DNA from 2 places in the Acuticoccus sediminis genome. Region 1 is predicted to be linked to the other one. Evidence: predicted binding sites of a transcription regulator. Region 1 holds the regulator's gene; the other holds the start of a gene.
What was found. The regulator PhoB, encoded in region 1, activates phosphate uptake and scavenging genes when phosphate is short. The targets are predictions, from matches to a motif close to TGTCATNNANCTGTCAT.
Positions count from the first base shown of each region.

Region 2: the regulator PhoB is predicted to act here: its motif matches at 3,672-3,688, upstream of phnG (phosphonate C-P lyase system protein PhnG).

Region 1 is NZ_QHHQ01000001.1:283,166-299,137, forward strand. It holds gene DLJ53_RS01150 (MgtC/SapB family protein) at 1-117, opposite strand, end outside; gene argF (ornithine carbamoyltransferase) at 288-1,199, opposite strand; gene DLJ53_RS01160 (aspartate aminotransferase family protein) at 1,196-2,395, opposite strand; gene DLJ53_RS01165 (GcrA family cell cycle regulator) at 2,656-3,141, shown strand; gene phoB (phosphate regulon transcriptional regulator PhoB) at 3,232-3,927, opposite strand; gene phoU (phosphate signaling complex protein PhoU) at 3,929-4,657, opposite strand; gene pstB (phosphate ABC transporter ATP-binding protein PstB) at 4,701-5,537, opposite strand; gene pstA (phosphate ABC transporter permease PstA) at 5,571-6,914, opposite strand; gene pstC (phosphate ABC transporter permease subunit PstC) at 6,953-8,326, opposite strand; gene DLJ53_RS01195 (substrate-binding domain-containing protein) at 8,495-9,526, opposite strand; gene DLJ53_RS01200 (ATP-binding protein) at 9,926-11,062, opposite strand; gene msrP (protein-methionine-sulfoxide reductase catalytic subunit MsrP) at 11,286-12,290, shown strand; gene DLJ53_RS01210 (DUF924 family protein) at 12,364-12,939, opposite strand; gene DLJ53_RS01215 (TRAP transporter permease) at 13,069-15,744, shown strand; gene DLJ53_RS01220 (HAD family hydrolase) at 15,803-15,972, opposite strand, start outside.
Region 2 is NZ_QHHQ01000001.1:1,347,724-1,363,695, reverse strand. It holds gene DLJ53_RS05880 (GNAT family N-acetyltransferase) at 1-362, opposite strand, end outside; gene DLJ53_RS05875 (alpha-D-ribose 1-methylphosphonate 5-phosphate C-P-lyase PhnJ) at 352-1,188, opposite strand; gene DLJ53_RS05870 (hypothetical protein) at 1,185-1,469, opposite strand; gene DLJ53_RS05865 (carbon-phosphorus lyase complex subunit) at 1,519-2,637, opposite strand; gene phnH (phosphonate C-P lyase system protein PhnH) at 2,622-3,206, opposite strand; gene phnG (phosphonate C-P lyase system protein PhnG) at 3,206-3,649, opposite strand; gene DLJ53_RS05850 (Bax inhibitor-1/YccA family protein) at 3,814-4,596, opposite strand; gene DLJ53_RS05845 (hypothetical protein) at 5,040-5,555, opposite strand; gene DLJ53_RS35110 (DUF6732 family protein) at 5,835-6,011, shown strand; gene DLJ53_RS36755 (precorrin-8X methylmutase) at 6,008-7,831, shown strand; gene cbiE (precorrin-6y C5,15-methyltransferase (decarboxylating) subunit CbiE) at 7,869-9,059, shown strand; gene cobJ (precorrin-3B C(17)-methyltransferase) at 9,059-11,545, shown strand; gene cobM (precorrin-4 C(11)-methyltransferase) at 11,542-12,321, shown strand; gene DLJ53_RS05820 (amidohydrolase family protein) at 12,460-13,746, shown strand; gene DLJ53_RS05815 (helix-turn-helix transcriptional regulator) at 13,792-14,463, shown strand; gene DLJ53_RS05810 (VOC family protein) at 14,527-14,889, shown strand; gene DLJ53_RS05805 (BMP family protein) at 15,028-15,972, shown strand, end outside.

The sequences.
Region 1 (15,972 bases):
CATGCCGATTGCGCCGCACAGCACCGCGGCTCCGACGATGCGCAGCACGATCACGACCGCCCCCGGCCCGGGGACGTGGCCGAACTCGGTCGCGAGGATGTCGGAGAGCGCGTCCATACCGGGGAGAATGCATCCGTCGGCGGTCGGTTCGGAATTGCACCGATCGTCTCAGAGAGAGACCGGACCTACTTCCGGGTCGCCGCCCTGCCCGCCGGCCGGAGGTCCGTCCCGGCACGCGCCGCGGACGGGCCGAGCACCGGCGGCCGCGAGGGCCGCCGGCAGCCACCTCAGCCGAGGCGGTCGAACACGTAGGCGAGGATCGCCTTCTGCGCGTGGACGCGGTTCTCGGCCTCGTCGAACACCGCCGACTGCGGGCCGTCCATCACCGCGTTGGTCACCTCCTCGCCGCGGTGGGCGGGGAGGCAGTGCATGAAGATCGCGGACGGTCCCGCCACCTTCATCAGCTCCTCGTTCACCTGGTAGGGGCGGAAGACGTGGCGCCGCTCCTCCTCGTCCTCGTCCCCCATGGAGGCCCAGGAGTCGGTGATGACGACGTCGGCGCCGCGCACCGCGCCCTGCGGCTCGGTGCCGACCTCGATCTCGGCGCCGAGACGGCGCGCGGTGTCGATCAGCATCGGGCGCATGGCGAACTCCGGCGGCGTCGCGATCCTCATCCTGAAGCCGAGCTTGGGGGCGGCCTCCAGAAGCGTGGCGAGCACGTTGTTGCCGTCGCCCACCCAGGCGAGCGTCTGCTTCTCGAGGGCACCGACGCGCTCCTCGATGGTGATGAGGTCGGCGATGATCTGGCACGGATGCGACTTGCGCGTCAGGCCGTTGATCACCGGCACCTGCGCCGCCTCGGCGAAGGTGGTGAGGCCCCCGTGGTCGAGCATGCGGATCATCACCGCCGAGACGTAGCGCGACAGCACCGTCGCCGTGTCGGCCAGCGACTCGCCGCGGCCGAGCTGCATTTCGCTGCCGGAGGCGACGATGGTGTCGCCGCCCAGCTCACGCATGGCGAGGTCGAACGAGAAGCGCGTCCGCGTCGACGGCTTCTCGAACAGCATGGCGAGCGTCTTGCCGCGCAGGCGGTCGGTGCGGATGCGCCCCTCCGCCTTGACCCGGTGGCCTTCGTCCAAAATGGCGCGGAGCGCCTCAGGGGTCTGAGACGCGATGTCCAGAAAGTGCTTGGGGGTCATACGACCGCGGTATCCTTCTTCGCCTTTTCGACGGCCACGCCTGCCGCTTCGAGCCGCTGCGCCGCCTCGCGCAGATCCTCCTGCGTGGCCACGAGGCCGGGGAGGAAGCGCACCACATTGTCGCCCGCCGGAATGACGAGCAGGCCGGCATCGCGCGCCGCCGTCGCGACGTCGGCCGCCGCGACGCGGCATTTGACGCCGATCATCAGCCCTTCTCCGCGCACGCCCTCGAACACCTCGGGGTGCGAGTCGACGACGCTCGACAGCGACTGCATGAGGAAGGCCCCCTTGCGCTTCACCTCGTCGAGGAAGCCATCGGCGAGGATCACGTCGAGCACGCCGTTGGCGACGGCGCAGGCGAGCGGGGTGCCGCCGAAGGTGGTGCCGTGGGTGCCCGGCGTCATCGCATCGCCCACCGCGGCGGTGGCGAGGCACGCGCCGATCGGGAAACCGCCGCCGAGACCCTTGGCGGAGGTCAGGACGTCCGGCGTCACGCCCAGCGCCTCGTAGGCGAAGAGAGTGCCGAAGCGGCCGACGCCGGTCTGGATCTCGTCGAAGATCAGGACCAGTCCGTTGTCGTCGCAGATCTGCCGCAGCGCCTGCAGGAAGCCGCGGTCGACCATCTGGATCCCGCCCTCGCCCTGCACGGGCTCGACCATGATCGCGGCGGTCTCCGGGCCGACGGCGGCCTTCACCGCGTCGATGTCGCCGAGCGGCAGCTTGTCGAATCCGGGCGCGGGCTCGCCGAAGCCCTCCATGTACTTGGCGACGCCCGTGGCCGCGAGCGCGCCCAGCGTGCGGCCGTGGAAGGCGCCCGTGAAGGTGATGATGCGCGTCCGCTCGGGGTGCCCGCTCACATATTGATAGCGGCGCGCGGTCTTGATCGCGGCCTCGTTCGCCTCGGCGCCCGAGTTGCAGAAGAAGACGCGCTCGGCGAACGTCGCGGCGGTCAGCCGGTCGGCGAGGCGCTCCTGCTCGGGAATGCGGTAGAGGTTGGACGTGTGCCAGACCTTCGTGGCCGCCTCCTGCAGCACGGCGACGAGGTGCGGGTGCGCGTGGCCGACGCCCGTGACGGCGATGCCCGACCCCATGTCGAGGTATCGTCGCCCGTCGGAGCCCACGAGCCACACGCCCTCACCCTTCTCGAAGGAGATGTCAGCGCGGTTGTAGGTCGGGAACAGGCTGTTCGTCGTCATGGGTTCACTCGCGATGTATGCGAAGGTCGTTCCGAGCGCCCCCAACGGGCTACTGCGGAACAGGCGGGCTTTCTTTCCGATGGTTGGGGAAAAAGCAAGGTTTGAGTCGCCGTGGACTCGCCGACTCTAGACCGTGAATCCTCAAATCTCTTACGATTCCGCGGGTAAAGGCAAGACATCGCCCGACTCCATAGTGCCCCGCACCCACCGGTTTGGGCTGTGGACCGCGTGTGGATCGGCCGTGAGCAAAGGGATTCGCGATGAGCTGGACCGACGAGCGGATCGAGGTTTTGCGCAAGATGTGGGCAGAAGGCATGTCCGCCTCGCAAATCGCCAGTTCGCTGGGCGGCGTGACCCGTAACGCGGTGATCGGCAAAATCCACCGGCTCGGCCTCTCCGGCCGGGTCAAAGCCCCCCAGGCGCGGGCGACCCGCGCCCGCAGTGCGCCGCCGCCGGTGGCAAAGCCCGCCGCGGCGCCGCGTGTAATGGCCGCCGGCGCGGTGGCCGTCAAAGTGGTCGAGGAGCCGGAAATGGAGACCGCGCCCCGGCCGGTCGCAGAGGTCGTGCACCTGACCGACGGCATCACCCTCATGGAGCTCTCCTCCGCGCACTGCCGCTGGCCGGTGGGCGATCCGTCGAGCGCGGACTTCCGTTTCTGCGGCGCCCGCGTCGCGGTGGGCGAGACGTACTGCAGCGCGCACTGCGAGCAGGCCTTCCCGTCGCGCCGCTCGACCAAGTCGAACTGACGCGGCCGACACGGCCGGCCCGCCGATCGGGCGGGGCCGGCAGGCGCGCCGAGGCGCGCCCCACGCCGGATGCCGGCGACGCCCCTCCGCTCAGCGGATGTGGAACTGGTCGTTGAAGGCGTAGCCCGCGCCGCGCACGGTGCGGATCGGATCCTTGGCCTTGCCGCGATTGATCGCCTTGCGCAGTCGGCCGATGTGCACGTCCACCGTGCGCTCGTCCACGTAGACGTCCCGCCCCCACACCCCGTCGAGGAGCTGCTCGCGCGTGAAGACGCGGCCGGGGGACTGCATCAGGAACTCCAGCAGGCGGAACTCGGTCGGGCCGAGGTGCACCTCGCGCGTCGCGCGGCGCACGCGGTGGGTCGTGCGGTCGAGCTCGATGTCGCCGGCCTTCAGCAGCGTGGAGACCACCGCCGGCTTGGTGCGCCGCAGAATGGCGCGGACCCGGGCCATCAGCTCCGGCGTCGAGAAGGGCTTCACCACGTAGTCGTCCGCGCCCGTCGCGAGGCCGCGGATGCGCTCGGTCTCCTCGCCGCGCGCCGTCAGCATGATGATCGGCAGGTTCTCCGACTGCGGCCGCGAGCGCAGGCGCCGGCACAGCTCGATCCCGGACAGGCCCGGCAGCATCCAGTCGAGGATCAGAAGGTCCGGCAGGCCCTCCAGGAGCTTCAGCTCCGCCTCGTCGCCGCGGCTGGCGCTCTCGACGTCGTAGCCTTCCGCCTCGAGGTTGTAGCGCAGGACGAGGACCAGCGGCTCCTCGTCCTCGACGATCATGACCTGCGGCAAGTCAGTGGCCTCCGCGACCGTTCTCGGGCTCGGCCCAGTCGGCGGACAGGTACGACGAGGAGTCCCCCTTGGCCCGCGCCTCGACCGGCTGCTCGCCCGTGATGAGATAGTGGATGTTCTCGGCGATGTTGGTGGCGTGGTCGCCGATCCGCTCGATGTTCTTGGCGCAGAACAGGAGGTGCGTGCAGAACGTGATGTTGCGCGGATCCTCCATCATGTACGTCAGCAGCTCGCGGAAGATCGACGTGTAGATGGCGTCGATCTCGTCGTCGCGGCTGCGCACGTCGAGCGCCGCCGAGAGGTCCTGCGAGGTGAACGCGTCGAGCACCGACTTCATCTGCTCGAGCGCGATGTCGGACATGTGCTCGACGCCGAGCGCCACGCGCGGCGGGTAGGCCCGCCCCTCGATCGCGAGAACGCGCTTGGCGTTGTTCTTGGCGAGATCGCCGACGCGTTCGAGGTCGGAGGAGATGCGCATCGCCGCGACCAGCTCGCGCAGCGGCTTGCCTTGCGGACGGTGCGCCGCGATCAGGTCGACGGCATGGTTCTCGACGCTGCGCTGCATCGCGTCGAGGCGCTGGTCCGCCTCGATGACGGCGCGCGCACGCTGCGTGTCGATGCGCGTCAGCGCGGTCACCGAGTCCATCACCAAATGTTCAGCGAGGCCGCCCATCTCGGCGACCTCCGCCGCGAGACTGACAAGCTCGCGGTCCCGATCACGTGCCAGCACCAACGCGCTGCTCCTCACTCGAACCAAAGGCGGTTGCTTAAACTTATCCGAAAACGCCGGAGATGTAGTCGCGCGTACGCGGCTCCTGCGGGTCGTTGAAGATGCTCGACGTCGGGCCTTCCTCGATGAGGTCGCCGAGGTGGAAGTAGGCCGTCCGGTCGGAGACGCGCTGCGCCTGGCTCATCGAGTGCGTCACGATGATGATCGTGTAGTTCTCGCGCAGCTCCTTGATGAGGCCCTCGACGGTCGCGGTGGCGATCGGGTCGAGCGCCGAGCACGGCTCGTCCATCAGGATGACTTCCGGCTCCACCGCGATCGCACGGGCGATGCACAGGCGCTGCTGCTGGCCGCCGGAGAGGCCGGTGCCAGGCTCGTGCAGGCGGTCCTTCACCTCGTTCCAGAGACCGGCGCGGACCAGCGACCGTTCGACGATGACGTCGAGGTCCGCCTTCTTGTGCGCGAGGCCGTGGATGCGCGGGCCGTAGCAGATGTTCTCGTAGATCGACTTCGGGAACGGGTTCGGCTTCTGGAACACCATGCCGACACGCGCGCGCAGCAGCACCACGTCCAGCGAATGGTCGTTGAGGTCCTCGCCGTCCATCATGATCTCACCGAGCACGCGGCAGCCGGGGATCGTGTCGTTCATGCGGTTGAAGCAGCGCAGGAACGTCGACTTGCCGCAGCCGGACGGGCCGATGAACGCGGTCACCGCCTGGGCCGGAATGTCGATCGAGATGCCGTGCACGGCCTCCTTGGAGCCGTAGATCACCGAGACGTCCCGCGCCTCGATCTTCACCGGGCGCGGCGCGGGATCGGGAATGCGGATCGTCTGGAAGCGGTTGTGGGCGTGCGGATTGTTGGTCTTGGGCGCTTCGGCCATGACTTGAGCAGCGGTCATGTGATCGGTCCTTGATTACCAGCGGCGCTCGAAGCGGTGGCGCATGAAAATGGCGAACGCGTTCAGCGTGATCATCACGCCGAGCAGGACGAGGATGGCCGCGGACGTGCGCGACTCGAAGAAGTTGCGGTTCTCGTTGCCCTGCCAGAGATAGATCTGCACCGGAAGCGCGGAAGACTGGTCGAGCGGGGTCGACGGCACCGACGCGACGAAGGCGTTCATGCCGATGAGGAGCAGCGGCGCCGTCTCGCCCAGCGCCTGGGCGACGCCGATGATGGCGCCGGTCAGCATGCCGGGAACGGCGAGCGGCAGCGTGTGGTGGAACATCGCCTGCGTCGGCGAGGCGCCGATGCCGAGCGCGGCCTGGCGGATCGACGGCGGGACCGCACGCAGCGCGGCGCGCGAGGCGATGATCACCGTCGGCAGCGTCATCAGCGAGAGGACGAGGCCGCCCACCAGCGGCGCCGACAGCGGCAGACCGAAGAAGTTGATGAACACCGCCGCGCCGAGCAGGCCGAACACGATCGAGGGCACCGCCGCGAGGTTGTTGATGTTCACCTCGATGAGGTCGGTCACCCGGTTCTTGGGCGCGAACTCCTCGAGGTAGATCGCCGCCATCACGCCGACGGGCACCGCCACCACCATGACGATGAGCATCATCATGACAGAGCCGACGATGGCGCCCAGCAGACCCGCCGTCGCGCCCGAGGAACGCGAGTCGACGTTGGTGAACAGGGACGAGGCGAAGTCCATCCGGATGACGCCGTCCTTGTAGAGCTCGTCCGACCACTTCTGCTGCTCCTCCGAGAGCTGCTGGAAGCGCTGCGGCAGGTCGCGGTCGATGTTGCCCTTCAGCCAGACGTCGACGTTCTCCGACGCCACCAGCGCGACCGGGACGGTCTGGCCGATGATGCCGGGATCCTTCTCGACCATCTCCCAGAGCTTCACGCGCTCGTTGGAGGCGACGAGGCCGAACGCCGTGCGGCGCATGTCCGGCGCGCCGGCGGCCGGGACGTCCTTGGCGATCGCGGCCTGGATCAGGCTGTCCCACTTGGCCCGGCGAAGGGCGCGCTGCCAGGAGAGCAGCTCGTCGTGGAAGTCGGCCGCCGACTGGCCGGGCTGCTGCGTCGGCCGGGGGTCGATGTCGATGATCTCGGGATCGAAGGTGAGGTTCAGGTGAAGCGTCGCCTGCCAGAAGGCGGGGATGCCCTTGTAGAGGATCGACCCGAACAGGATTCCGACCAGCGATATGCCGATCAGGATCGCGCCCAGCCCCATCGACTTGAACATCGTTTCGGAACGATGCCGCTTGCCGAGCTTCGAGGCGACGAGCTCGCGGTTCGATTTGCTCTGCGGCATGGCGGGCAGAGCATCCGTCGTTGTCGTGGCCATCGGTTCTATTCGTATTGCTCGCGATATTTCCGGACGATGTAGATGGCCACCACGTTGAGGCACAGCGTGATGACGAAGAGCGTGAGACCCAGCGCGAAGGCAACCAGGGACTGCGGCGAGGCGAAGTCGGTGTCGCCGGTCAGCTGATTGACGATCGTGACGGTCACGGTCGAGACCGCGTCGAAGGGGTTGGCCGTCAGCACCGGCGAGTTGCCCGCCGCCAGCACCACGATCATCGTCTCGCCGATGGCGCGCGACACGGCCAGCAGGAAGGCGCCGACGATGCCCGGCAGCGCTGCCGGCAGGATGACCTTGCGGATGGTCTCGGACTGCGTCGCGCCGAGGCCGTAGGAGCCGTCCCGCATCGCCTGCGGCACCTGGCTGATGATGTCGTCCGACAGCGAGGAGACGAACGGGATGATCATGATGCCCATCACGATGCCCGCCGTGAACGCGGACGTGGCGTTGATGGACAACCCGACCATGCTGCCGAACTCGGACAGGAAGGGGCCGACCGTGAAGGCGGCGAAGATGCCGTAGACGATGGTCGGGATGCCGGCGAGGATCTCGAGCAGCGGCTTGGCGAAGAAGCGGAACTTCGGCCCGGCATATTCCGACAGGTAGACCGCCGCGAGGAGGCCGACCGGCACCGCGACGCACATCGCGATGATGGTGATCATCATCGTGCCCCACAGCAGCGGGAGCAGGCCGAACTCGCCCTGGCCGGACGAGCCGGTGGTCGAGAAGCGCGGGTTCCAGGTGGTGCCGAAGAAGAAGTCGACCGGGCTGACGTAGGTGAAGAAGCGCACGGCCTCGCCCAGCACCGACAGCACGATGCCGACCGTCGTCAGGATGGCGATGCCGGAGCAGACGATGAGGACCATCTCGATCGCCGTCTCGATCCGGTTGCGGGCCCGGAAGTGCGGGGAGATCCTGCGCCGCGCGACCAGCGTGCCGGCGAAGGCGGCGACCGCTGCGAGCGCGAGGAGCGCCAGACGGCCGATCCACTCGAACGAGCGCAGGGTCCGGACGGCCTCGAGCTGATAGGGCTCGGGCGTGCCGATGACGCTGACGCCGTTGAGGATGTTCTCGATCTGGCGGGTCTGGCTCGACAGCTCCGCCGGGTCGTTCAGCACGGCCTGCGGAAGGTACGAGTCGATGATGGCCGCCTGGAACTGCGGAAACAGCAGCGTATAGGCGATGAAGACGATGACCGCCGGGATGGCGCACCACAGAACGAGGTACAGCCCATAGTACGGCGGCCGGGAATGGAGGCGCTGCCCGGTCTTCGCGGCGATCCGGCGACTGGCGCTGGCCCCCCACGTGTAGACGAAGCTCAGAACGATCAGAATGATCGCTAGGGATATCATTGTGTTCACGTCTGGGCCAAACCTTCGCTCGGCGTTGCTACGGACACGGCCCCGAGAGGTAGCCGTCGTCGGCGTCGTGAGTGTGGCAAAGCGCGCCATGCAAACGCCGACCGCATCGTGCGGTCGGCGTCGGTAGTCATGCGGGGTTCCGTGACGGCCCCCCGCGACCGTCAGCCCTTAGAGCTCGACGTTGGTCTTGTTCTCGATCTTGTCGATCTGGGCGTCGCGCTCGTCGGCCGAGAGCGGGATCAGGCCCATGTCGGAGAGCGGCGAGCCGTCGCCCGAGATGTCCTCGGAGACGAAGAACAGGGCGTAGTCGGCGAGGCCCGGGATGGCGTCCATGTGCTGACCCTTGATGTAGAAGTACAGCGGACGGGACACGGGGTACTCGCCGGTGGCGATCGTCTCCATGGACGGCTCGACACCGTCGATGGTGGCAACCTGCAGGCGGTCACGGTTCTGGTCGTAGAAGGACAGACCGAAGACGCCGACGGCGTTCGGCTGGGCGTCGAGACGGCCGAGCGTCTCGGTGTAGTCGCCGGCGACCTCGATCACGCGACCGTCCTGACGCAGGGCCAGGCACTTCTCCTCGGCGGCGTCGCCAAGGGCCTCGATCGCCTCGAAGGACTCGCAGCCCGGCAGGACGACCTTCTCTTCGAACACTTCGCGGGTGCCGTGGTTGGTGCCCGGGATCACGAGGGTGATCTCCTGGTCCGGCAGCGCGGCGTCGATCTGGTTCCAGTTGGTGTACGGGTTGGCGGCGAGCTTGCCGTCGACCGGAACCTCGGCGGCGAGCGCCTGGTAGAGCTGCGCCGGGGTCAGCTGGAAGTGACCGGTGCTGATGTCGGACGCGAAGACGATGCCGTCGTAGCCGATCTTGATCTCGACGATCGAGTCGACGCCGGCTTCGTTGCACGCGTCCACTTCCTTCTGGCGGATGCGGCGCGACGCATTGGCGATGTCGATCGTGTTCTCACCAACGCCCTGGCAGAACTGGCGCAGACCGCCCGAGGAGCCACCCGAACCCACGACCGGGGTGTTGAACTCGGGATAGGCGTTGCCGAACTCTTCGGCGACCACCGACGCGAACGGCAGAACCGTGGAGGAGCCGGCAATCTGGATCGTGTCACGGGACTGGGCGGCCGCGCCGGTGGCGACGAGCGCGCCGGCCGCCGCGAGCGCGGCGATGCTGGTGAATTTCACAGGGATGCTCCCTCGAGTTGAACTCGTTTTTCCAAGGGCACGGCGCGCGAACCACGTGTGTTCGTCCCGCCCCGTGTCTGGGCCCCGAGGTAGAGAGCGGACAAAACGTTACTGTGTCAGTCCGGTGAAGTTTATATGACGGCGTAAGTTACTGAAATTAATATCAAACTCGGGGCTCAGCCGAACCTTATCCGAAGTTGTGTGACGATTGCTCACATCCTAGCGTCGCAATCCGCACGTTCGCAACCCTGCGGTTCGGCCCCAAACGGGTCGGCAAGGCGGGATCCGGGCGAGGAATGGCCTGCTGCTCCCGGTCGACTCCGGCCCGTCAGCGTTAACTTATTGGAGTGCGGGCCTTTATGGAAAAACCTTGTCTGCAGAGTATCCGCCGGGGCCCTGCGCGCGTCAGTCGGGCCGGGACACGGGCTCCGGCACCTCTGCCAGCGGGATGCGCACGGTGAAGGTCGAGCCGGCGCCGAGCTGGCTCCTCACCGTCAGCCGGCCGCGGTGGCGGTTGATGATGTGCTTCACGATCGCCAGCCCCAGCCCGGTCCCGCGCCGCGCCCGCGACTCCTCGATGTCGACGCGATAGAAGCGCTCGGTCAGCCGCGGAACATGCTCCGGCGGGACGCCCTTGCCGAAGTCCTGCACCGACATCGCCACCACCGGGCCGGACACGGTGTCCTCCCGCGCCGCACCGATCAGCACGCGCCCGCCCTCGCTGCCGTACTTCACCGCGTTCTCGATGAGGTTGTTCAGCACCTGCACCATCTCGTCGGAATCGCCGCGGATCGGCAGCGTCTCCTCCGCCACGGCGAGCTCCAGCGTGACGTTCGCCTCGTCGGCGATGCCGCGCGTCATCTCCACCGCGTAACGGGTGATCTCGGCGCAGTCGATGATCTCCGTCGGGCGCACGTGGCTGCGCATCTCGATCCGCGACAGCGACAGGAGCGAGTCGGTGAGGCGCTTCATGCGGTCCGCCTGCTCGCGCATCAGGGCGAGGAACTGGTCCCGCGTCTTGGCGTCCTCGCGCGCCGGGCCCTGCAGGGTCTCGATCATGCCGGTCAGCGAGGCGAGCGGGGTGCGCAGCTCGTGGCTGGCGTTGGCGACGAAGTCCTCGCGCATGCGCTCGAGACGCTGCTGCTCGGAGAGGTCGTGGACGTAGACGGCCATCGCCTGCACCGGCTCGCCCCCCTCCCCCGTCAGCTCCAGCGGCGAGATGAACGCCTCGTAGTAGCGCCGGGTCGGCACCTTCTCGGCCCAGCGGGCACGCTCGGACAGGCCGGAGCGGCCCGCCCGCTCCACGGCGCGCACCAGCTCGGGCACGCGCAGCGCAAAGGAGATGGGGCTGCCGATGCTGACGATGCCCATCTGCTCGCGCGCGGCGCGATTGACCCACAGGATGGTCGCGTCCTGCGAGATGACGATGCACGCATCGGGCGAAGTGTCGAGCAGCGCCTTGGCGTCGGAGGACAGCGGCGCGCCCGCCTCGTCCTCCACTTGCGCGACGATTCCGGCGTGCGCGGCGCGAGGTCGCAGCACGAACGCTCCCGCCACGAGCAGAATCACGAGACTGGCTGCGCTGGAAAGCACCGCACACACGATTATAGCGACCGCGGCCAGCAGCACCGCGAAAATCTTGGCTGTTCGACGCAACACGCCCGTATCATCCTTCAGGTCGACCCTCACGTAAGCTTCATTTGAGGGTTCACCACTCGACCCTAGTTTGAGCACACTTTGCGAAGCCAATGTGAAGGGGCGCAACATGCCGAATTTCATCAAGCCTAGATGGGCGCTCCCCGAGCGTGCGGCGACGCCTGAATCGATCTTCCTTGCTCGTCGCTCGCTCATCAAGTCGGCCGGCCTCGGCGTGATCGGCGCGGCGCTCGCCGCACCGTCCGCACACGCCGGACTGCTGGACAACCTGTTCGGCGCCAACACCCCGCCGACCGACACCGAGCCCGACCCGACCACCGACCTCTACCCCGTCCAGAGGAACGAGGCGTACACCGGCGGCCGGCCGCTGACCGACGAAGGTCTCGCCACAACCTACAACAATTTTTACGAGTTCGGGTCCCATAAACGCATCTACGACGGCGCCCAGAAGCTCCCCCTCCGTCCCTGGACCGTCATCCTCGACGGCATGGTCGAGGAGGAGCAGACGGTCGACATCGACACCCTGATCCGCCAGATGCCGCTCGAGGAGCGGATCTACCGCCACCGCTGCGTCGAGGCGTGGTCGATGGTGGTGCCGTGGTCGGGCTTCGCGATGGCCGAGCTCGTCAAGCTCGCCCGTCCGAAGGCCGGCGCCAAGTACGTCCTGATGCAGACGTTCGAGAACCCGCAGGTGGCGAGCGGCCAGCGTCAGTCCTGGTACCCCTGGCCCTACACCGAGGGCGTCACCATCGAGGAGGCGACCAACCCGCTCGCCTTCATGGTCACCGGCGTCTACGGCAAGCCGGTGCCGAAGCAGAACGGTGCTCCGCTCCGCCTGGCGCTGCCGTGGAAGTACGGCTTCAAGTCGATCAAGTCGCTGGTGCGCTTCACGTTCACCGACCAGCGCCCGGTCTCGTTCTGGGAGAAGCTCGCCGCCAACGAGTACGGCTTCTGGGCCAACGTGAACCCCGAGGTGCCGCACCCCCGCTGGAGCCAGGCGACGGAGATGCCCCTCGGCTCGGAGGAACGCATCCCCACCCAGCTCTTCAACGGCTACGCCGACGAGGTCGCCGGTCTCTACAAGGGCCTCGAGGGCGAACGGCTCTACACCTGAGCCGCCGGGCACGATCCGGCGCCGGCGCCAAGGGCGCCACCCGGGGCCGCTCGCGGCGACCTCGGCCGTTGCCTCAGGCGCCGAAGCCGCCCGAGGCCAGGTAGGCCTTCTCCGCCTCGGTCGTCTCGCGCCCGAGGACGGCGTTGCGATGCGGGAAGCGGCCGAACCGGCGGATCGCATCGGCGTGGACCAGCGCATAGTAGTAGATGTCCTGCGGCGCGCCGTGGCGGTAGAGGTCGAGCCCCTCCTCCTGCGCGGCCACGTCCTCCGCGTGCTGGAACGGCAGGTAGAAGAAGTTGCGCATCGGCCAGGTCTGCGTCCGGTCGTGGCCCTTCGCCACCGCCCGCCGCGCCACCGCCAGCGCCTTGCCGTCGGCCGCGAACTGGCGCGGGTCGCCACGGAACACGTTGCGCGGAATCTGGTCGAGCAGGATGATCAGCGCGAGGCTGCCCGCCGCCGTCGCTGTCCACGCGTCGAACGCACCCTCCCGCGCCTTTTCCCACATCGCGAGGTAGTCGCCGCACGACGTGTCGAACGGGTCGGAGCGGTCGAACCAGCGCTCCGGTCCTGCATCGATCCAAAAGCGCAACAGCCCCAGGGCGGCCTGATCCTCTGAATTTGTTGCCTCGATGCCACCCTCGAACGCCATGCCGTCCTCCGTCTTCGCAGAAAAGAAAACCTCTTTGACTCAGATGAAAAGCATGGAACGCTGGCCGGTGCCAAAGGGACGCGAAGCGAAAGCGGCGACCGTGGGCGGAGAGACAAAGGGAAGTGGCCGATGACGACCCACACCACATCACCCCATGCGCCGGGCGCGGCGACGTCCGGCGATGAACTCGTCGCATCGGTCGACACCGGCGCCCGCAACCCGGTGGGCTGGCAGGCCTGGCTGATCCCGGGGATCGCGTTCATCTGGTCGCTGTTCCAGCTCTACGTGATCTCGCCGCTGCCGTTCATCCTGCAGAAGGCCGTCCCCTTCCACGTCATCTTCAACAACACGGAAATCCGCGCCATCCACCTCGCCTTCGCGCTGGTGCTGGTGGCGATGGCCTTCCCCCTCTTCCCGAAGGCGCGGCTCGACCGCATTCCCTGGTACGACTTCCTCCTCGCCGCGCTCGGCGCCTTCGTCTGCCTCTACCTCGTCATCTTCGCCGACCAGATCGCCCGCCGCTCCGGACTTCCGACCACCACGGACCTCATCGTGTCGACAACGGGCATGGTGCTGGTCGGCGTCGCGGTCTACCGCGCGCTCGGCCTGCCGCTCCTCATCGTGGTGTCGGTCTTCCTCGCCTACGTCTTCTTCGGCTCGTCGGACATCTTCCCCGACGTGATGCGCTGGGCCGGCGCCTCCTACGGCAAGGCGATGTGGCACTTCTGGATGCAGACCGAAGGCGTCTTCGGCGTCGCGCTGGGCGTCTCGGCGACGCTCATCTTCCTCTTCGTGCTGTTCGGGGCGATCCTCGAGCGGGCGGGCGCGGGCAACTTCTTCATCCAGATCGCGTTCGGCCTCCTCGGCCACCTGCGCGGCGGTCCGGCGAAGGCCGCGGTGGTCGCCTCGGGCCTCTCCGGCATCTACTCCGGCTCGTCGATCGCCAACGTGGTGACGACCGGCACCTTCACGATCCCGCTGATGAAGAAGACCGGATTCCCGGCCGAGAAGGCGGGCGCGGTCGAGGTGGCCTCGTCCACCAACGGCCAGCTCACTCCGCCGGTGATGGGCGCGGCGGCCTTCCTGATCGCCGAGTTCACCGGCACGCCCTACACCGACCTCATCGTCTACGCCTTCCTGCCGGCGGTCGTCTCCTACATCGCCCTCCTCTACATCGTGCACCTCGAGGCCCTGAAGCTCGGCCTCAAGGGCCTGCCGCCCCATGCCGACACCAAGGCCCGGTCGACCGCGCGCAAGTTCGGCGGCTTCCTGGTCGGCTTCATCGCGATCGCGGCGCTGGGCTTCTTCGTGCACTACGCGCTCGGCTTCCTGCGGGCGCAGTTCCCCGGGGCGGGGCTGCTGACGGCCTCGCTGATGTTCCTCGCCTTCTACCTCTTGTGCCTGATCATCGCGGCCGCCCGTCCGGACCTCCACATCGACGATCCGGACGCCCCGCTGCACGAGATGCCGCGGGCCGGCGCGGTGGTTCTGACCGGGCTCCACTTCATCCTGCCGATCATCATCCTGCTCTACCTCGTGATGGTGGAGCGGCTGTCGCCGGGGCTCTCCGCCTTCTGGGCGACTGCCGCGATGATCTTCATCGCCCTCACGCAGCATCCGATCAAAGCCGTCCTGCGCGGCGGCAAGGGCATCGGCGCCGGCTTCATGCGCGGGCTCGACGAGTTCTTCCACGGCATGGTCGGCGGCGCGCGCAACATGATCCCGATCGCGGTCGCCACGGGCGCCGCCGGCATCATCGTCGGCACCATCTCGCTGACCGGCGCGCACCAGGTCGTCGGCGCGCTGATCGAGCAGCTCGCGGGCGGCTCGCTGATGGCGATGCTCGTCCTCGTCGCGATCATGAGCCTCGTCCTCGGCATGGGTCTGCCGACGACGGCGAACTACATCGTCGTGTCGTCCCTGATGGCGCCCGTGATCATCTCGCTGGCGGCGTCGGAAGGGCTGATCATCCCGGCCGTCGCGGCGCACCTCTTCGTCTTCTACTTCGGCATCCTGGCCGACGACACGCCACCCGTCGGCCTCGCGGCCTACGCCGCGGCGGGCATATCCGGCGGCGACCCGATCAAGACCGGCTTCCAGGGCTTCGGGTACGACATCCGCACCGCGCTCCTGCCGTTCCTGTTCATCTTCAACACCGAGCTGCTGCTGATGCACGTGGTGTTCGTCGACGGGAAGCCGGTCGCCCAGTTCGTCGACGTCTTCACCGGGATCAAGGCGTTCATCATCGCCACGGTCGCGATGCTCGCCTTCGCCGCCGCCACGCAGCGCTATTTCTTCACCAAGAACAACATCTTCGAGACGGTGCTGCTCCTCCTCGCCGCGGGGCTCCTGTTCCGGCCGGGCCTCGCGCTCGACATGGTCCAGCCGCCCTACGCGATCCATCCCGGCAGCGAGGTCTACAAGGTGGCCGAGCAGGTCGAGCCCGGGACCATCATGCGCCTCCAGCTCGAGGGGACGGACTTCAACAACCCGGACCAGCGGCCATCGATCTACCTCGTGGTGCGGCCGGGCGAAGGCGCGACCGGGCAGGACCGCCTCGCCGACATCGGCCTCGAGTTCATGGAGGACGGCGACCGGGTCACAGTGGAGGAGCCGTTCCCCGCCACCCCGTTCGCCTACCTGTCGCAGGACTTCGACTTCTATGCCGACGAGCCGGTGATCCTGGAGTCGGTGCAGACGCCGACCGAGCGGCTTCCGAAGGAGCTCTTCTACATCCCGGCCTTCCTGATCATCGCGCTGGTGATCGCGATGCAGAAGCGCCGCCAGACGGTGCCGGCCTTCTAGGCCCGGTTCCCGCAGGCGCCGCCGGGCTCCGGACCCGGCGGCGCCCGGCCGGACGCGGTCAGCCCGCGACGAGACGGGCCAGGCGCGCCCCCTTCGTCCAATGGATCGCCCTCCAGCCGGCCTCGCGCGCCGCATCGACGTTGCGGGCCGTATCGTCGACCAGGACGAGGTCGCCCGGGTCCGCACCGACGCGCACCGCCGCCGCATCGAAGAACGCACGGTCCGGCT
Region 2 (15,972 bases), 1.1 Mb from region 1:
TCCAGACGGCGCAGCCCCAGCCAGTTGTCGGCGAGGTCGGTCGCCGCCGCCATGAGTGCGTTGCCGACGCCGCGGCCGGTGAACGCGTCATGCACGCAGATGCCGATCCCGGCCTTGTGCGCGGTGCGGTCGACGCCGCGAAACAGCGTGACGATGCCGACCAGCTTGCAGCCCATGATCGCGACGATCCGGTGGACGTTCGGGTCCTCGTTCGCCAGCATCGTGCGCGTCGCCGACAGCGGCGTGAACGGCATGCGCAGCGTTCCGTAACGCACGCCCGGAAGGTTGGTGAGGCGGTTCAGCGCGTCGGCGTCGCCGATGTCGGCGGCCCTGAGGACCAGCCCGGCGAGGTCATCCGGCACGGCGTTGCTCGCAGTAGTCCGTATCCGAGCAGGCGTACATGCGCCCTCCCCGGTCGTCGGTCACGATCTCGTCGAGGTAGACGCCCGTCGCGCCGCACAGCGCACACGGCTCCTCGAAGGCCTGCACCTCGAACGGATGGTCCTCGAAATCGAGGCTGACCACCTCGGTGTAGGGCGGCAGGGCGTAGATGCGCTTCTCCCGCCCCGCACCGAACAGCTGGAGGGCGGGCGAGTTGTTCATCTTCGGATTGTCGAACTTCGGCGTCGGCGAGGGGTCCATCACGTACCGGCCCTCCACCCTCACCGGGTAGGCGTAGGTGGTGGCGATATGGCCGTGCCGCGCGATGTCCTCGTAGAGCTTCACGTGCATGAGGCCGTACTCCTCGAGAGCGTGCATCACCCGCGTCTCGGTCTCGCGCGGTTCCAGGAAACGCAGCGGCTCGGGGATCGGCACCTGATAGACGAGGATCTGCCCGGCGGTCAGCGGCCGTTCGGGGATGCGGTGGCGCGTCTGGATGATCGTCGCCTCCTCCGTGCGGGTCGTCACGGCGACGTTCGCCACACGGGCGAAGAAGGCGCGGATGGAGACGGCATTGGTGGTGTCGTCCGAACCCTGGTCGATCACCTTCAGCGTGTCGTCCGGGCCGATCAGCGCGGCGGTGACCTGCACGCCGCCGGTGCCCCAGCCATAGGGCATCGGCATCTCGCGGCTCGCGAACGGGACCTGGTAGCCGGGGATCGCGACGGCCTTGAGGATGGCGCGGCGGATCATCCGCTTCGTCGCCTCGTCGAGGTAGGCGAAGTTGTAGGTGAGCGTCGTCGTCATCGCCGCTGCGCTCTGGGCTTCTCGGTCTCGACGGGCGGCGGCGCCATGTGGTCGGCGATCCGCGCGAGCAGGTCGTTGGTCTCGCCGAGGCGGTCGTAGATCTGCTCCAGACCCGTCAGCGTCTGCTGGTGCTGCTGTCCGAGGAAGTCGGCGAAGGCCTGGAGATCGGCGTCGTTCTGGGCGACCGCCGGCGTCACGGCGGCGCCGCGCACGAGCGGCTGCACGGCGATCCCGAGCGCGACGAGGGCTCCGGCGAGGACGATGGCGCGGGCGTTGGTCATTGGGCGGCCTCCGGCGGTTGCGACGGGCGGGCGGCCGCCGGGCGCGGGCTCATTCGGCGGCCTCCTGGCGGTCCCGATCCGCGTCCCCGCGCCTCGCCGCGTCGCGTTCGGCGGCGGCGCGCAGCTTGCGCACGAGCTCCAGCTCGGCCTGGAAATCCACATAGTGCGGCAGCTTCAGGTGCTCCACGAAGCCCGTGGCCTGGACGTTGTCGGAGTGGGCGATGACGAACTCCTCGTCCTGCGCCGGCGCGACGCGGTCCTCGCCGAACTCGTCGGCCCGGAGGGCGCGGTCGACCAGCGCCATCGACATCGCCTTGCGCTCGACCCGGCCGAACACGAGGCCGTAGCCTCGCGTGAACTGCGCCGGCTCCGTGGCCGAGCCGTGGAACTGGTTGACCATCTGGCACTCGGTCAGCGTCATCGCCCCCAGCGTGACGGCGAATCCGAGCTCGGGAATGTCGAGCTCGAGCTCCACCACGCCGGTGCGGATCTCGCCGACGAACGGGTGGTTGCGGCCGTAGCCGCGCTGCGTCGAGTAGGCGAGGCCGAGGAGCCAGCCCTCGTCGCCCCGGGCGAGCGCCTGCAGGCGGACGGCGCGCGACAGCGGCGGCACGGTCGCCTCGCGCGTGAGGTCGCCCGGCTCCTCCTCGCCGCCGCCCCCGGCCGTGCCGTGTTGTCCGTCCGGCTCGACGAGGCCCTCGCCGCCCAGGACGTCCGTAACGCGCGGGGCGGGACCGAGCGGGTCGGCGGTCGCCGGCGGCTCGGCGGACAGGTCCTCCTCGATGAGGCGGTGGGTGTAGTCGAAGGTCGGGCCCAGAACCTGGCCGCCGGGAAGATCCTTGAAGGTCGCCGAGATCCGCCGGGCGAGCGCCATCGACCCGGTGTCGACCGGCCGCGACGTGCCGAAGCGGGGCAGCGTCGTCCGGAAGGCGCGCACGAGGAAGATCGCCTCGATCATGTCGCCGCGCGCCTGGCGGATGGCGATGGCCGCAAGTTCCGGGTCGTAGAGCGAGCCCTCGGCCATGACGCGGTCGACGGCGAGGGTCAGCTGCTCGGCGATCTGCACGGCGGTGAGTTCGGGGACGGCGGGGTCGCCGCGCCGGTCCTTGGCGAGCAGCCGGTGCGCGTTGGCGATGGCGGCCTCGCCGCCTTTTACCGCGACGTACATGTCACCTCCGTGGTCCGGGGCAGCGCCAGCACCGCGCCGCTGATCTCGTCGACCAGGATGAGGTCGAGGCCGCGCGGGAAGAGCGCGCGGTTGGCCGCCCAGCCGTCGAGGAAGGCGTCGGTGAAGGACGCCGCTATGGTGCGAGTACCGTCGATCCCCGGGCCGCTCAGCGTCATCCGGCGTCCCTCGAGGCGGATCGGCGCGACCAGCGTCGCCGACCGGTCGGGGTAGAGGTCGTCGCCGACGCCGAAGCCCGGCGGGATCGTGTCGAGGCCGGAGAGGAAGGCGAAGCGCGCGGCCGTGCGGTCGTCGGTGACCGGCGCACCGGTGTGGAAGGTGATCCACGGCGCGGCGGCCCGGAACGCCGGGTCGATCGCCACGGGCGTTTCGTGATCGCACAGCGACAGCGCGATGCTGCCGGCCGTCGGGGACAGCGGCGCGGGCGGTGCGGACGCGGGCAGGCGATGCGCCGTCCCGGGCTCGGCGAGGGCGGCGAGGATCGCGCGGAAGGCCGCCTGCGAGTCGAACACCGGCGCCGCGAAGGCGCCTTCGAGGATGGCGCTCTCCATCAGTCCTCGCCCCGCACCATGGTGAAGAAGTCCACCCGCGTCGCGGCCACCTCCCGGGCGCGGCCGGCCTCGCGGGCGAGCCGGTCCCGCTCCAGCGTCACGGCGGCCTTGGCGACGGCGGTGGCGTGGGCGGGTGTCTGGGCCAGCGCGTCGAGCAGCGCCACCTGCCGCGCGCGCGTGCCGTCCCGCCCCATGACGTGGCCGAACCCGACCTCCCCGCTCGCGAGCCGCACGACGCAGCGCGAGACGGTCGCCTCGCCGGCGTTGAACGGAGCGCCGCCGCCGCCGATGCGGCCGCGCACCATGACGAGGCCGGTCTCCGGCCCGCGCACCACGGTGTGCGGCGCCTCGGGCGCGACGCGCTGCAGAACGGCGGCGAGCTCCGCCGGTTCGGCCAGCGCGAGGGATCTCAGAATCGACTGTCGGGTGGGAGGTGCCGTCATGTCGCCTCGCTAGGGAGCGTTCGTGACAGCGTTATGACCGCGACTCGAAATGCGCGTCCAGTCCGCGCGGATCGCCTCGTGTTCCTGCCGGCACCCGGGCGGCGGACAACAAAAAAGGGCGCGGTGGTCCGCGCCCTTCCAGAAGCCGTATCCGGCCGTGTGTCTTAGTTGCGGTTGCCGAGCAGCGACAGCAGGAACTGGAACATCATGATGAAGTCCAGGTAGAGCTGGAGCGCGCCGATCACCGCCTTGCGGCCGGCCACGGCACCGTCGTCGCCGACGTAGTAGCTCTCCTTGATCCGCTGCGTGTCGTAGGCGGTGAGGCCAGCGAAGACCAGGACGCCGATGATCGAGATGGCGAACTGGAGCGCGGACGACTGCAGGAAGATGTTCACCAGCATCGCGATGAAGATGCCGATCACTCCCATGATGAGGAACGAGCCCATCCCGGACAGGTCCTTCTTCGTCGTGTAGCCGTAGAGGCTCAGGCCGCCGAAGGAGACCGCGGTGATGAAGAACACGCGGACGATGCTTTCGGAGGTGTAGACGAGGAAGATCGTCGACAGCGACGCGCCGACGAGCGCGGCGTAGAGGAAGAACAGACCGCGCGCCTTGGCCGGATCCATCTTGTGGACGCCGAACGACAGCCAGAAGACGATGCCGAGCGGGGCAAGGGCGAGGACCCACTTGAGCGGGGTGGTGAAGAGCGTGACGCCGAACTGCGTCAGGTAGATGCCGTTGCCGATCTGCGCGGCGGCGCCAGCGGCATCCTGCGTGGTGGCGAGGGCAAACACCCCCAGGGCGGCGACACCGGTCAGCGCCAGGCCGATCGCCATGTAGTTGTAGACCTGGAGCATGTAGCTGCGCAGGCCCTGGTCAATGGAGGCGTCATACTGCACGGCTCCAGTGGTCGGCCGTACAGTCGTGTTCCGATTCCAGGTCGCCATTGAGGTTCCTATGGTTTATCCAGCGGAGCCGGCGGGCTGTGCGGGCACAGACCCTCCGAGTTGCGTAAGATATGGCAAGAGTGCAGCGGAACTGCAAGAAGAACCGGTAGGGGGCGCCCTGTCGCAGGGCGCGAAAACAGCTCTCCGCTGAGGCACTTCGCCGATCCGCCTGCCGACGGGGTCGCGGCCGGTCCAGCGCCCCGGAACGCTACGACTTTCGGCGCATTTCCACCGCCCTCACCTCTCCCGATGGAGGCCCGGGCGCCGGTCGGCACCCGAAAATGACCGATCCGTCGCGCCAATCGGACGCACGCGGCGCCACTCACATAAGCATGCGTTATGCCGGCCGCATCCTTCCGAATGGCCGCACCGGCAGACACCTTCCGTCGCCGCCGTGGCGGGGTCGCACCGCGCCGTCCGGATGCCGGAAGCGAGACCGGCCATCAGTTCCGTTCGAACGTGATCTCGGCGGTGGTCACCTTCGTCTGGCCGTCGTCCATGGTGTCGACCGTGGTGATCTTGAACATCGAGTCGTTGGCCGGCTCGATCGTCATGGTCGCGATGTCGTCGCCGTGGATCGTCTTGGGGAAGGTCATCGTCAGGACGATGCGCCCGTCGTCCTGCGGGCCGCCGTCGAGTTCCGCCGGGCCGGCGTTGGAGCCGACATAGGTGCCGCGGTAGCGCACGCCCTCACGCTGGATGTCCGCGCCGATCGCCCGCTTCAGCACCATCATCGCCCGGCACTCGCCGTCGAAGCCGATGTCGTTGCCGTTCTGCTCGCCTTCGATCTGGCACGTCACGTTCATCTTGCGCGACTTGTCGTCCTTCTGGACGAAACCTTTTCCCTTCCACTTGCCCGAAATATCGAGACTCGGGTTCTCCTCGGCGTGGACGCCGCTCACGATGGCGCCGGAGCCGATGACGAGCATGGCAGCAACAAACAGCGGTGCCTTCAGCATCAGTAAGTCCTTTCCCAATCGATCAGTGCCAGCGTGGGACAGGCCGACACCAGCGAAACACGTAAGGTGAATAATTCGTTCACACCGGCATGGCGAGTCACAGAACCGTAAGATCTTGTCACGGTTTGGGCAGACTGATAGCTCCTTGAGCGCAGCGTTCCGTGGAGGAACTGAAAGCGATCGCGGTGCGGCCGACCCAACCCGGGGGCCAGATCCACGGCTGCCGTAAGGCGGGATCCCCCCACAATCCCGGTGCGCGCCTCACAAATCGGAGACGACATGCGCACCCTGACGACCGGACTCGCCACCCTCCTCGCCACCTCCGCCGCCTACGCCCACCCGGGCCACACCGCCCTCGCCGACGGCCACACGCACGCCGTCGACCCGCTCGGCGCGGTCATCGCCGTCGTCGCCGTCCTTGCCGTTGCCGTCGTCGCGGTGGTGAAGTTTCGGTGAGTGAGCGTATCGGGGTCATGGTCTGCGGCCATGGCTCCCGGTCCAGGAGCGCGGTGACCGAGTTCGCGACGGTCGCCGCAGCGCTCAAGGGCCGCTTTCCGGACTGGCCGGTCGAGTATGGGTATCTGGAGTTCGCCAATCCGGTGATCCGGGACGGGCTCGATGCGCTGAGGGACGCTGGCGTCTCGCGCATCCTCGCCGTCCCGGGCATGCTCTTCGCGGCGATGCACGCGAAGAACGACATTCCGAGCGTCCTCAACACCTACGCCGCCGCGAACGGCCTCAGGATCGACTACGGGCGCGAGCTCGGCGTCGACGCGCGGATGCTGCGCGCCGCGGGCGACCGCGTTCGCGCCGCCGTCGAGGCGCTCGACGCGGCCCACGGCCCGGCGCCGGCCTCGGACACCTGCCTCGTCGTCGTCGGCCGCGGCGCGTCGGACCCGGACGCCAACGCCAACGTCGCGAAGGTCGCGCGCCTCCTGTGGGAGGGCTTCGGCTTCGGCTGGTGCGAGACGGCCTATTCCGGCGTGACCTTCCCGCTGGTCGAGCCATGCCTCGAGAAGGTCACGCGGCTCGGCTTCAAGCGCGTCGTCGTCTTCCCCTATTTCCTGTTCTCCGGCGTGCTGATCGACCGCATCTACGGCTTCACCGACACGGTGGCCGCGCGGCATCCGGAGATCGCCTTCGCCAAGGCCGCCTACCTCGGCGACCATCCGGCCGTGATCGACACGTTCGCCGAGCGCGTGACGGAGCTCCTCGACGGGCCGGCGGCGATGAACTGCGGCATGTGCAAGTACCGCGTGCAGGTGCTCGGCTTCGAGGCCGAGGTGGGCGCCCCGCAGGAAAGCCACCACCACCACGTCGAGGGCATGGGTGCGTCCGCCCCGGGCGCATCGGTCGAGACGTGCCGGCTCTGCGACACCTTCTGTACCGGCGCCTGCCGCGTCCTGACGCCCGTCCAGCACGACCATCACCATCACGGCGACACGCCCCACGCCGACGACCATCGGCACGCCCATTCCCACGGGCACGCCCACGACGGTCACGGGCATGGTCACCACGACCATGACCACGAGCACGGCCACAAGGGCCACGGCCACGACCACCACGGGCACGACCACGGCCACCACCATCCGCGCTACCCGCACGAGGCGCACCCGCTGGGCCCCGTGAGCGTCGTGACCGCCGGCGCCTACGCCTACGAGCGCGATCCCGAGGCGATCACGGCGCAGTCCTTCGCGATCATCCGCACCGAGGCGGACCTGTCGCGCTTCGGCGCCGCGGCGCCCGTCGCGGAGCGCATCGTCCACGCCGCCGGCGACACCGGGATCCTCGGCGACATCATCGTCTCCGGCCCGGTCATCGAGGCGACGCAGCGGGCGCTCGCCGCCGGACGGCCCGTCATCGTCGACACCGAGATGACCCGGTTCGCGATCTCGGCGCGCTTCGTGCCGCCGGAACAGGTGCGCTGTCACATCAACGACCCCGAGACGCCGGCCGAGGCGAAGGCCGCCGGCACCACCCGCTCGGCGATCGCCATCCGCCGCGCCGCCGCCGACCTAGACGGCGCGGTCGTGGTGATCGGCAACGCTCCGACGGCGCTCTTCGAGCTACTGGAGCTCATCCGGCAGGGTGCCCGGCCCGCCGCCGTCTACGGCTTCCCCGTCGGCTTCGTCGGCGCGGCGGAGTCGAAGGCCGCGCTCGCCGCAATGGCGACCTTCCCCTTCGCCACGGTGAAGGGGCGGCGGGGCGGATCGGCCATGGCCGGGGCAGCGGTCAACGCCGCCGCCAACGCGACAGTCCAGCTCGAGGGCGCATGACGGGATCCGCCGCGACCCGCCGCCCGGTGGGTCCGACGTGACCCAGCCGTGGCTCACCGTGATCGGCTGCCTGCCGTCGGGGGCGCTCGCCCCCGGCGCGCCGCGTGACGCGCTGCAGGCCGAGGCCGTCTTCGGGCCGGAACGCCTCCTCGTGGCGGCCGGCATCGATGACGCCCGCCGCCGCCCCTGGCCCCGCCCGTTCGCCGACGGCGTCGCGGCGCTCCTCGATCGCCGCGGCCGGGCGACGACGGTGCTGGCGAGCGGCGACCCCCTCCTCCACGGCATCGCCGCCACCCTCCTGCGGGACCTCGCTCCGGACGAAATGACCATCCACCCCGCCCCCTCCGCCTTCTCCCTCGCGGCGGCGGCCCTGCGCTGGCCGCTCGACGGCGTGACCCAGATCTCGCTGCACACCGCGCCGCCCCGGGACATCCTGTCGTCCGCCGTCCCGGGCCGGCGGATCCTCGCCCTCACCCGCGACGGCACCGCGCCGAAGGCCATCGCCACGGCTCTCGCCGGCGCGGGATACGGCGAGAGCCCGGTCGCGATCCTCGAGGCCCTCGGCGGGCCGGAAGAGGCCGTGGTCCGCACCACGGCGGCCGACCTCGCCGCCGACGCCGCGGGGCCGGACGCCCACCCGCTCAACGTCTTCGCCGTCGAATGCCGCGGCGGTCCGTCGCCCGTCCGCGTCGACGACCTCGAGCACGACGGCTGCGTCACGCGTGACGAGATCCGCCTCCTGACCATCGCCGCGCTCGGGATCCCCCATGGAGGCACCCACTCGGGGCACCTGTGGGACATCGGCGCCGGGTCGGGCGCGGTCGCCATCGACTGGTGCCGCGCCGGCGGCACCGCGACGCTGTTCGAGCGCCACCCCGGCCGCATCGCCGCGATCCGCGCCAACCTCGCCGCCACCCGGACCGTCGCTGCGGTGCGCGAGGGCGATGCGCACGCCGCCATCGCCGGCGCCACGCCGCCGACGCACGTCTTCATGGGCGGGGCCGTCGCGGATGATGCGCTGTTCGCGGCGCTGTGGGACGCGCTCCCCGCCGGAGGCGTCTTTGTCACCAACGCCGTAACCCTTGCGGGAGAAGCCGCAACCATCGCGCGACATGCGACCTTTGGCGGGACGATTACACGTATCGCGTTGTCGCATTCGGCGCCGATAGGCGGTCTGATGGCGCTCAAGCCGGCGATGCCGGTCCTCCAGTGGCGAGCGGTCAAGTGATGCGTGGGACGTTAACAGTCGTCGGGGTCGGTCCGGGTGATCCGGAGCTCATGACCCTCAAGGCGGCCCGGGTGATCGAAGCGGCGGACGTCGTCGCCTATCCGGAGACGAGCACCGGAAGCTTCGCCGCAAGGATCGCAGCCGCCCACACGCAGAACGCCACGCACCTGCCCTTCGCGGTGCCGATGAGCAACGACGGCGCGGCCGAGGCCGCCTACGACCTCGCGGCGGACGATATCGAGGGCCACCTCGACCGCGGCCGCTCGGTCGTCCTCCTGTGCGAGGGCGACCCGATGCTCTACGGCAGCGCCGCGTCGATCACCGCCCGCCTCGCCGGGCGGGTCAATATCGAGGTCGTGCCGGGCGTCACCGCCGCGACCGCGGCCGCCGCCGTCGCCGGGATGTCGCTGGTGCGAGGCGAGACGCCGCTCACGATCCTGCCGTCGACCGCCGACATCGCCCTCCTGCGGCGCACCCTCGCCGCTCCCGGCGCCGTCGTGCTCTACAAGGTGGGCCGGCACTTCGACGCCGTTGCCGCGCTGGTGCGCAACGCCGGCCGCACCGGGACCCTCGTCGTCCGCGCCACAGCCGCGGACCAGCGCATCGAACCGCTGGAGAAGGCGGAAGCGGGCGTGAAGCCCTACTTCTCGACCATCCTCGTCCCGGCCGTGACGCTGGAGACCGAACGCACCGTGACGGACGAGGTCGCCGTCGTGGTCCTCGGCCCCTCCGGCCTCGAGACGGGGCGCCGCGCCAAGGCCGCGATCCAGGCCACGGGCCGCCCGGTCCGCCTCCACGGCTACGTGAAGCGGATCGCGCCCGTCGACGTCGACGTGACCTTCGACGCCGCGACGCATCACATCGCCGACCTCTTCGCCTCGGGGACGTCGGTCGTCGGCGTGTGCGCGGCGGGGATCCTCATCCGCAGCGTCGCCCCGCTCGTGACCGACAAGACCGTCGAGCCGCCGGTCGTCGCCGTCGCCGATGACGGCAGCGCCGTGGTTCCGCTCCTCGGCGCCCACCGCGGCGGGATGCGCATGGCCGACGCGCTCGCCGCCGAGTTCGGCGTGCGCACGACCGTGACGGCCCTCTCGGACACGCGCCACGGCATCGCCCTCGACGACCCGCCGACGGGCTGGTCCGTCGCCGATCCGGGGCCGTTCAAGGCGCTCGCCGCCGCGCTCGCCGCGGGCGAGGGCGTCGCGACGGACGTTCCCTTCCTCGCCGCCCTGCCGCGCGGGGAGAACGCCGTGCGCGCGGCCACCCGGCTCGACGAGCACACCACGACGGTCCCCACCTACGTGCCGCGCTCCGTCGCGCTCGGCATGGGGTCCGAGCGCGGCGTCGATCCCGAGGTGGCGGTCAGCTCGGCGATCGAGGTTCTGGCGGAGGCGGTGCTCGACCCGCGCGCCCTCGCCTGCGTCGTCAGCCTCGACCTCAAGGCCGACGAGGCGGCGCTCCACGCGGTCGCCGACGCCTTCAACGTGCCCTTCCGCGTCTTCACCCGGGAGGCGCTCGCCGCCGAGGACCACCGCCTCGCGACGCCGTCCGACGCGGTCCGCACCGCCGTCGGCATCTCCGGCGTCGCCGAAGCGGCCGCGCTCGCCGCCGCCGGCCCCGCGGCGCGGCTGATCCTGCCCAAGCGCGTGCGCAGCGGCCTCACCCTCGCCCTCGCCGAGGCGCCGGAGCCGATCGGCCCGGTGGAGCGCATCGGCCGCGCGCGCGGCCGGCTCACCGTCGTCGGCATCGGTCCGGGCACCAAGCTCTGGCGCACGGGCGACTGCGTCGCCGCCCTCGCCGCGTCCGAGGCGTTCGTCGGCTACACGCTCTACCTCGACCTGGTCGAGGATCTGCGCGGCCGACAGTCCCGGCACGACTTTCCCCTCGGCGACGAGACCGAGCGGGTGCGCTTCGCCCTGGAGCTCGCCGGCGAGGGACGCAACGTCGCCCTCATCTCCTCCGGCGACCCCGGTATCTACGCGATGGCGACGCTCGCCATGGAGCTCCTCGACACGGGCGAGATCTCCGACGCGGCGAAGCGCGTCGACGTCGCCGTCGTGCCGGGCGTCTCCGCCGCGCAGGCCGCCGCGGCCCGGACCGGCGCGCCGCTCGGCCACGACTTCGCGTTCATCTCCCTGTCGGACCTCCTGACGCCCTGGCCGTCCATCGCCCGGCGCCTGATGGCGACCGCCGCGTCCGACTTCGCGGTGGCGCTCTACAATCCGCGCTCGCGCCGCCGCACGACGCAGCTCGAACGGGCGCTCGAGATCTTCCGCGGCTCGCGCCCCGCCGACACGCCCGTCATCCTGGCGACCAGCGTCGGCCGGCCGGAGGAGGCGATCCGCATCACCACCCTCGCCGAGATCGACCCCGACGATGTCGACATGCTGTCGACCGTCATCATCGGCGCCTCCACCACGAAGAAGTTCACGCGCGGCGACGGCAGGACGCTCGTCTACACCCCGCGCGGCTACGAGGTGACATGATCCACTTCATCGGCGCCGGACCCGGCGCCCCCGACCTCATCACCGTGCGCGGGCTCAACCTGATCCGCTCCTCGCCGGTCTGCCTCTTCGCCGGCTCGCTGGTGCCGGAGGCGGTCGTCGCCGAGGCGCCGGAGGGCGCGCGCGTGATCGACACCGCGTCGATGAACCTCGACGAGATCATGGGCGAGATGGAGGCGGCGCACGCAAAGGGGCAGGACGTGGCGCGTGTCCACTCCGGCGACCCTTCCCTCTACGGCGCCATCGGCGAGCAGATCCGCCGGCTGGAGGCCGCCGGCATCCCGTACGACATTGTCCCCGGCGTCCCCGCCTTCGCCGCCGCAGCGGCGACGCTCAAGACCGAGCTGACACTGCCGGACGTCGCCCAGACGGTGATCCTGACGCGCACGGCGATGAAGTCCTCGGCGATGCCGAACGCGGAGGACCTCGCGACGCTCGGCGCCTCGGGCGCGACGCTCGCGATCCACCTGTCGGTGCGCAACATGCGCCACGTCGTCGAGACGCTGACGCCGCACTACGGCGCGGACTGTCCGGTCGCGGTGGTGGTGCGCGCCTCCTGGCCCGACGAGGAGGTCATCCGCGGCACGCTCGGGACCATCGCGGCGATGGTGCGGGCCGCGAAGGTGACGCGCACGGCGCTGATCCTGGTGGGCCGCGTCCTCGACCCCGGCGCCTTCACCGACTCGGCGCTCTACGACCCCGCCCACCGGCACCTCTTCCGCAACCAGAAGACCCCGCGGCACGAGCCGTCCGCCTGAGGCCGGCGCCGGAGCCAGCCGCCGCCTCCGCGCCTGGGTCGATCGGGTCCGCGGGGGATTTGGCCGCCCCGTCTTGCTCCGGGCGATCCGGGCCGCGATTGTTGCGTCGATCCTCACTGCCGAGCCCGACCGACCGATATGTTCGACCTGATCGCCAAAGACGCCAACCTGCCCGACGGCCGCACCGCCGACATCGCCGTGAAAGACGGCCTCATCGCCGCGGTCGAGCCCGGAATCACGGCGGAGGCGGGCAGGACGATCGACGCCGCCGGCTCCCTGGTGACACCGCCGTTCATCGACCCGCACTTCCACATGGACGCGACGCTCTCGCTCGGCCTGCCGCGCCTCAACCGGTCCGGCACGCTGCTGGAGGGCATCGCGCTGTGGGGCGAGCTGAAGCCGATGCTGACGGCCGACGCCATCGTCGAGCGGGCGCTGCGCTACTGCGACCTCGCGGTGACCCAGGGGATCGGGGCGATCCGCACCCATGCCGACATCTCCGAGCCGCGCCTCGTCACGGTGGAGGCGCTTCTCAGGGTGAAGGAGCTGATCGCCGACTACATCGACCTGCAGGTCGTCGCCTTCCCGCAGGACGGCTACTACCGCGCCCCGGGCGGCGAGGATGCGATGGCGCGGGCGATCGACATGGGCGTCGACGTCGTCGGCGGCATCCCCCATTTCGAGCGCACGATGGCGGACGGGGCGCGCTCGGTCGAGGCGCTGTGCCGGATCGCGGCCGAGAAGGGCCTGCCCGTCGACATGCACTGCGACGAGACCGACGACCCGCTGTCGCGCCACGTCGAGACCCTGGCGGCGGAGACGGTGCGGTTCGGCCTTCAGGGCCGGGTCGCGGGCTCGCACCTGACGTCGATGCACTCGATGGACAACTACTACGTCTCCAAGCTGATCCCGCTGATGGCGGAGGCGGGGATGCACGCGATCCCGAACCCCCTCATCAACATCACCCTGCAGGGCCGGCACGACACCTACCCCAAGCGGCGCGGTATGACGCGCGTGCCGGAGCTGATGGCCGCCGGCATCACCGTCTCGTTCGGACACGACTGCGTGATGGACCCGTGGTACTCGCTCGGCAACGCGGACATGCTGGAGGTCGCGCACATGGCCGTCCACGTCGCGCAGATGACCTCCCCCGCGGCGATGCGGCAGGCCTTCGAGGCGGTGACGGTCAACTCGGCCCGCACGCTGGGACTCGAGGGCTACGGCCTCGCCCCGGGCTGCAAGGCAGACTTCGTTGTGCTGCAGGCACGCGACCCGGTCGAGGCGATCCGTCTCAAGGCGACGCGGCTCGCCGTGGTGCGCCGTGGCAAGGTGATCGCGGAGACGCCGCGCCGGGTCTCCCGGCTCGCCATCGACGGGCGCCCCGGGACGGTCGACGCCGCGCGGTACGCCCCGCCGGCCGCCTGAACCGCCGCACTCGCCAACACGGCCCGGCTGGCGCATGAAGGGGCGATGTCGCGCGCACACCGGCTCTTCCTTCTCCTCGAGGCGCTTCGGCGCCGGCGCCGCCCGGTGACGGGGCAGGTGCTGGCGGAGGAGCTCGGCGTCAGCCTCAGGACGCTCTACCGCGACATCGACGGCCTGCGCGCCCAGGGGGCGAGGATCGACGGCGAGGCCGGCATCGGCTTCGTCCTGCGTCCCGGCTTCACCGTGCCGCCGCTGATGTTCACTTCCGCGGAGATCGAGGCGCTGGTGCTCGGCAGCCGCTGGGTCGCAGCCCGCGCCGACACGGACCTCGCCGCCGCCGCCGAGAACGCGCTAGAGAAGATCGCCGGCGTCGTCCCGGAGCATGCCCGCGAGGAGCTCGAGGCGACGACGCTCATCGTCCCGCCCGGCGAGCGCCATTCCGACGGCTTCGCCATCGTGCGGGACGCCATCCGCCGCCAGACCAAGTTGCGGCTCGACTACCGCGACGCCGGCGGCGCCGTCACCGCGCGCACCGTCTGGCCCGTGGCGGTCGGCTACTTCGACTCAGCGCATATCCTCGTCGCCTGGTGCGAGCTGCGGAACGCCTATCGCCACTTCCGCGCCGACCGGATCGCCCGGGTCGAGCCGACCGAGGAGCGCCTCCCCCGACCGCGCCGCGCCCTCCACGCCGAGTGGCTGCGCGTGCGCGACGCCTGACTGCTGCCGCATCCTGTCAGCAGGGCCCTGCCATCTCGTCCCCAGCCACTCATGGAGGACATCATGGCTCTCACCTACATCCTTCTGCCGACCGCCCGGATGGAGCGCTCCGCCGCGTTCTGGCACTCCGTCGTCGGCGCCGATCCGGTCCAGGACATGCCGACGTTCAAGCTCTACCCGCTGGGCCACGGCTTCATGCTGGGCCTCTGGGCGCGCGAGGAGATCGTGCCGGAACCCGCGGCGGCGGGCGGCTCCGAGGTGTCGATCAGGCGGGACACCCCGGCCGAGGTCGACGCGATGCACGACGACTGGGCCGCGCGCGGCATCGCCATCCTCGCCGCTCCGGCGGACATGGGCTTCGGCCGAACGTTCGTCGCCGCCGATCCGGACGGGCACCGGATCCGCGTCTTCGCCCCCGCCGCGTAGCGCCGTCCCGCCGCGAACCGGCCTCTGGATCGGTTCGCGGCCCCGTTGACACGGTTCTAGGCAACCCGCAAACCTGCACGAAAGAATGGCAAAGGGATCGTTATGGCCAACTTCGTCGTCGGGCGTCGCCAGTTTCTGATGGGGAGCGCCGCCGTCGGCGCGGAGCTGGTGCTGCCCGCGCGGCTCCGGGCCCAGGAGGTGCTGAAGGTCGCCGGCATCCACGCCTCGCCAGTCGAGAATGCCTGGAACTCCCGCCTCCACAAGGCGATGCTGGACGCCGCCGAGGAAGGCGTCATCGAGTACGTCTTCTCCGAGGGCGTCTCCGCGACGGACTACCCGCGGGCGATGCGCGAGTACGCCGACCAGGGCGCCGACCTCATCGTCGGCGAGGCCTACGCGGTGGAGCGCGAGGCCCGCAAGGTGGCGCAGGACTATCCCGACACGGCGTTCCTGATGGGCTCCTCCGGCGATCCGTCGGACGCCAACTTCGGCACCTTCGGCACCTGGAACCACGAGGCCGCCTATCTTGCCGGAATGCTCGCCGGTCCGATGAGCGAGAGCGGCGTCTTCGGCTCGGTCGGCGCCATCCCGATCCCCGAGGTCAACATGCTGATCAACGGCTTCCGCGAGGGCGTCAACGCCGTGCGGCCGGACGCGCAGCACCTGATCGGCTTCATCGGCACCTTCTTCGACCCGCCGAAGGCGCGCGAGGCGGGCCTCGCGCAGATCGACGCCGGCGCCGACATCCTCTTCGGCGAGCGCATCGGCACGGCGGACGCGGCCAAGGAGCGGGGCATCAAGGCGATCGGCTCGCTGATCGACTATTCCGAGCGTTACCCCGATACCGTCTTCGCCAACGCGATGTGGTATTTCCGCCCGATCCTCAACGCCGCGATGGACGACGTGAAGGCCGGCAACCCGGTCGGCAAGAACTACACGCCGTTCTCTCTCATGGTCCACGGCGGCAACGACATCACGTTCGTCGAGGACATGGTCCCGGCCGACGCGGTCGCGGCGATGGAAGAGCGGCGCGCGGCCATCAAGGCCGGCGAGTTCGAGGTGCCGATCGACTTCTCCGAGCCG